2 regions of the Streptomyces sp. NPDC059852 genome follow, and region 2 is predicted to be linked to the other one. Evidence: predicted binding sites of a transcription regulator. Region 2 holds the regulator's gene; the other holds the start of a gene.
The links. The regulator HspR, encoded in region 2, represses chaperone genes until heat shock. The targets are predictions, from matches to a motif close to TTGAGNNNNNNNNNCTCAA.
Positions count from the first base shown of each region.

Region 1 (2,464 bases), on a different contig from region 2:
GCCCTGGATGTCGTAGGCGTCCTCGGTGCGCTCGTTCCACGGCAGCTCCAGGACGGTGTCCAGCCAGGTGCGGATCCAGGAGCCCTCGGGCGACTGGTCGCTGGAGCGCTCGAGCTTGTCGACCTCCTTGAGCGCGGCCTCGCGGACCTTCTCCGGCAGGTCGGCCGCCTCGACACGGGCGCGGTAGTCGTCGGACTCCTCGCCGTCCTGCTCGCCGTTCAGCTCGCGCAGCTCCTTGCGGACGGCCTCGAGCTGACGGCGCAGCAGGAACTCGCGCTGCTGCTTGTCGACGCCCTCCTGGACGTCCTTGGCGATGGTCTCGGCCACGTCCTGCTCGGCGAGGTGGTCGCGCAGCTGCTGCGTGGCGAGCTTGAGCCGGGCGACCGGGTCGGCGGTCTCCAGCAGCTCGACCTTCTGCTCGGTGGTCAGGAAGGGCGAGTATCCGGAGTTGTCGGCGAGCTGCGAGACGTCGTCGATGGCCTGCACCCGGTCCACGACCTGCCAGGCGCCGCGCTTGCGCAGCCATGCGGTGGCGAGGGCCTTGTACTCCTTCACCAGCTCCGCCACCTGTCCCGGCAGCGGCTCGGGCACGCTCTGGTCGACCGGCGTGCCCTCGACCCACAGCGCCGCACCCGGCCCGGTGGTGCCGGCACCGATGCGCACCCGGCCGCGGCCGCGGATCAGGGCACCGGGATCACCGTCGGCCAGCCGGCCGACCTGCTCCACGGTGCCGAGCACCCCGGTGCTCGCGTAGGTGCCGTCGATACGCGGCACGAGCAGCACCCGGGGCTTGCCGGGTGTGGACCGCGCGGCGGCCTGGGCGGCCTCCACGGCGGCCCGCACATCGGCGTCGTTCAAGTCCAGGGGGACCACCATCCCGGGCAGCACGACCTCGTCGTCGAGCGGCAGCACGGGCAGGGTGAGCGATGTGGACGTCGAAGCCATGATCTCCCCTTAGGCAGTCAAGTTGAGTTACGCCGACTCAATGCTTGACGGCCCCTGATTGTTCCCGGCCCGCCGACGCGTTCGCTGACAGCGATCGAATGCCGACCCGGGGTGCTGGAACAGGGGACGGTGAAAGGGGAAGCCGCAGGACGCGGAGCGCTATTCCGGCCGCTCCCGGCCCACCGGAAACCGCCCCCGGCCACCGGAATCCACAAGGCTCCGACAGGGGCCGGAGCGCGCCGGGGCGGAGCTGGCAGGATGGCCCGGTGCCCACTTCGTACGACACCCCTGTAGTCCTGGACCGTCGCGAAGGCCCCCACGGGGAGGTGGTGCTGCGGCGGCACGGTGACCTGCTCCAGATCATCGCCAACGGCTGCTTCCTGATGGACACCTCCGACGGCCGCTCCGAGCGGCTGCTGGTCGACGTGGCGCTGGACGCGCTGGGCGACCGTTCACGGCCGCACATCCTGATCGGCGGGCTCGGCGTCGGGTTCTCGCTCGCACACGCCGCGGCCGACCCCCGGCCAGGGAGGATCACCGTCGCGGAGCGCGAGCGCGCGATCATCGACTGGCATCGCGGCGGGCCGCTCTCCGGTCTCTCCGCGGCGGCGCTCGCCGACCCGCGGACGTCGATCCTGGAGACCGATCTCGTCACTCATGTGTATGAGACATCCGCCACGTACGACGCGCTGTGCCTCGACATCGACAACGGGCCCGGCTGGACCGTCACCGAGGACAACGAGAGCCTGTACTCACCGGGCGGACTGGCCGCCTGCGCAAGGGCGTTGACACCGGGTGGGGTACTGGCCGTATGGTCCGCGCAGCCCTCTCCGGAATTCGAAGAAACCTTGCGCAATGCCGGATTCCAGCAGGTGCGTACCGAAGAGATCCCCGTTGCCCGGGGCGTTCCGGACGTCGTGCACCTCGCCGTCCGACCTGGATAGCCCTGGCCCGGTGACTCCCCGTACTCTGCTTTCCTGACGCGGATCATTCAAGCGTCAATCGCAAGCATGCGCAGGCACAGCCAGTAAGCGGGATCACCCCACGGATTCCGGAAAGCAACTTTGGGGCGGGCGATGGAGCAGACACACACCTCCCACAACGGCACGGCGGCGACCCCCGGCGCACAGCGCCGGGTCCTGGTGGTCGAGGACGATCCGACCATCGTGGACGCCATCGCGGCCCGTCTGCGCGCCGAGGGATTCCTCGTGCAGACCGCGGGAGACGGCCCGGCGGCCGTCGACACGGCCGAGGCCTGGCAGCCCGACCTGCTGATCCTCGACATCATGCTGCCGGGCTTCGACGGCCTGGAGGTCTGCCGCCGGGTGCAGGCCCAGCGGCCGGTGCCGGTGATGATGCTGACCGCGCGCGACGACGAGACCGACATGCTGGTCGGGCTCGGCGTCGGCGCCGACGACTACATGACCAAGCCGTTCTCCATGCGGGAGCTGGCGGCCCGCGTGCACGTGCTGCTGCGCCGCGTCGAGCGCGCCGCCCTCGCGGCCACCACGCCCCGCTC
Region 1 is NZ_JBHWJK010000012.1:166,846-169,309, forward strand. Features, by position in the region: gene lon (endopeptidase La) at 1-945, opposite strand, end outside; gene ACFV46_RS18110 (spermidine synthase) at 1,212-1,889, shown strand; gene ACFV46_RS18115 (response regulator transcription factor) at 2,022-2,464, shown strand, end outside.
Region 1: a site for HspR is predicted at 968-986, ahead of lon (endopeptidase La). Genes of this name have one in related genera too.

Region 2 (2,464 bases):
CTACGTCGACACCACCGCCGTCGAGGGCACCACGTACCACTACCGGGTCACGTCGCTGGACGCCGCCGGCAACGAGTCGGCCCGCTCGTCCTCCGTCAGCGGCAGGCGCCGCGACGAGACCCCGCCGTCGCTGGTCACCGGGGTCACCGTCACGCCGACCGAGTACGGCTTCGAGGTGCGCTGGGACGCCAACCCGACCCCGGACCTGCGGAGCTACGTCGTGCGCCGGGGCGAACTCTGGGGCGACGAGGAGGAGCAGGTGTGCTCCCTCTACCCGGGGTACTACGTGTCCGCCGACACGACGTCGTACGCCTACACCACGCTCCCGGACGGCGAGGAGTCCTGCTTCATCGTCGACGCGGTCGACGACGCCGGCAACTCCGCCTTCCAGTGGACCGGTGACGCCCAGATCGTGGTGGCGACGGAACTGGACACCACACCATCCGTCGAGACGCCCGAGGGCTCCCCGCTCACCCTTGAGGCGGCGGGCGCCGAGGGCGACGAGGGCAACCGGCTCAGCTGGCACGGCCTCGGTGAGGACGCCCCCGAGCAGGCGGCCGGCTACCGCATCTACCGCTGGAACCCCGGCACCTCCGCCTACGAGCGGATCGACGACGCAGCGCCGGGCACCACGGAGTACTTCGACACCGGTGCCGCGCGCGGCACCACGTCCTACTACTGGGTCACCGCGGTCGCCGCGGACGGCACGGAGTCCCTCCCCACGGGCGACTACGCCATCACGGCCCCCACCCAGTGACCGCCCGAGAACGGACCGGACGGAACGAGTGACGCCGTAGCGCACGCGAAGGGGCCCGGAGACGATCTCCGGGCCCCTTTCGTGTGCTGTGCGCTGTGTTCTAGTCCTTGGCCCGCTTCGGGCGCCAGACGACCAGGGCGCTGGTCTGCTGGACCTCCTGGTACGGGACCAGGTCGCGGCGGTACGAGGCGTGCACCGCCGCCTCACGCTGCTGCATCGCCGCCGCCGCCCCGTCCAGGGCCGCCTGCAGTTCGGCGACGCGGGTCTGGAGCGCGGCTACCTGGTTCTCCAGTTCGATGATGCGCTTGATGCCGGCCAGGTTGATGCCCTCGTCCTGCGACAACTGCTGCACCTGGCGGAGCAGTTCGATGTCACGGGCCGAGTAGCGCCGGCCCCGCCCGGGCGTGCGGTCCGGGGAGACCAGGCCGAGGCGGTCGTACTGACGGAGGGTCTGCGGGTGCAGGCCGGACAGCTGGGCCGCCACCGAGATGACATAGACCGGGGTCTCCTCGGTCAGTTCATACGGGTTGCGCCGACGACCGTCCATCTGACTCATGCTCCCTTCGCGGCCTGGAACAGCTCCGCCCGCGGGTCCTCACCCGCGGTCGCCTCGCGATACGCCTCCAGCGCTTCACGAGCCTTCCCCGTCACGTCCTTCGGGACACTCACCTCGACGGTGACCAGGAGGTCCCCGCGGGTGCCGTCCTTGCGGACCGCGCCCTTGCCCCGCGCCCGCATGGTGCGGCCGTTGGGCGTGCCCGGCGGCAGCTTCAGGGTCACCGCGGGGCCGCCCAGGGTCGGAACCCTGACCTCCCCGCCGAGCGCCGCCTCCGCGAACGTCACGGGGACGGTCACCGTCAGGTTGTCGTCCTTGCGCCCGAAGACCGGGTGCGCGTCGACGTGGACGGTGACGTACAGATCACCGGCGGGCCCGCCCCGCTCGCCGGGCGCGCCCTTGCCGCGCAGCCGGATGCGCTGCCCGTCGGACACCCCGGCGGGGATGCGGACCTGCATCGTCCGGGACGACTTGGCCCGGCCGCTGCCCTTGCACTCGGCACAGGGGTGCTCGGCGATGAGACCGCGGCCCTTGCAGTCGGGGCACGGGTCGGTCAGCGAGAAGCCGCCGCCCGAGCCGCGGGCCACCTGGCCGGTGCCGACGCAGGTCGGGCACACGCGCGGTGTGCCGTTCTTGTCGCCGGTGCCCGCGCACGCCTTGCACGGTGACTGGGAGGACATCCGCAGGGGGACCGTCGCACCCTCGATCGCCTCGGTGAAGCTGAGGCTGACCTCGGTGTCGATGTCCTGGCCGCGCCGCGGCTGGGTCCGGGTCGTGCCCGTACCGCCGCGGTTGAACAGGCCCCCGAAGACGTCACCCAGTCCGCCGCCGAAGCCGCCGGCCCCGGCCTGGCCACCCTGGGTGCCTCCGAAGAGGTCGCCCAGGTCGAAGTTGAACGAGCCGCCCGCGCCGCCCGGCCCCGGGCGGAAACCGCCGTTGCCGAACAGGGCGCGGGCCTCGTCGTACTCCTTGCGCTTCTTGGGGTCGCCGAGGACGTCGTTCGCCTCGGAGATCTCCTTGAACCGCTCTTCCGCCTTGGCGTTGCCCTTGTTGGCGTCCGGGTGGAACTCGCGGGCGAGCTTCCGGTACGCCTTCTTGATCTCGGCCTCGGTGGCGTCCTTGGGGACGCCGAGGACCTTGTAGTAGTCCTT
Region 2 is NZ_JBHWJK010000010.1:16,462-18,925, reverse strand. Features, by position in the region: gene ACFV46_RS15180 (PA14 domain-containing protein) at 1-757, shown strand, start outside; gene ACFV46_RS15175 (heat shock protein transcriptional repressor HspR) at 858-1,304, opposite strand; gene dnaJ (molecular chaperone DnaJ) at 1,310-2,464, opposite strand, start outside.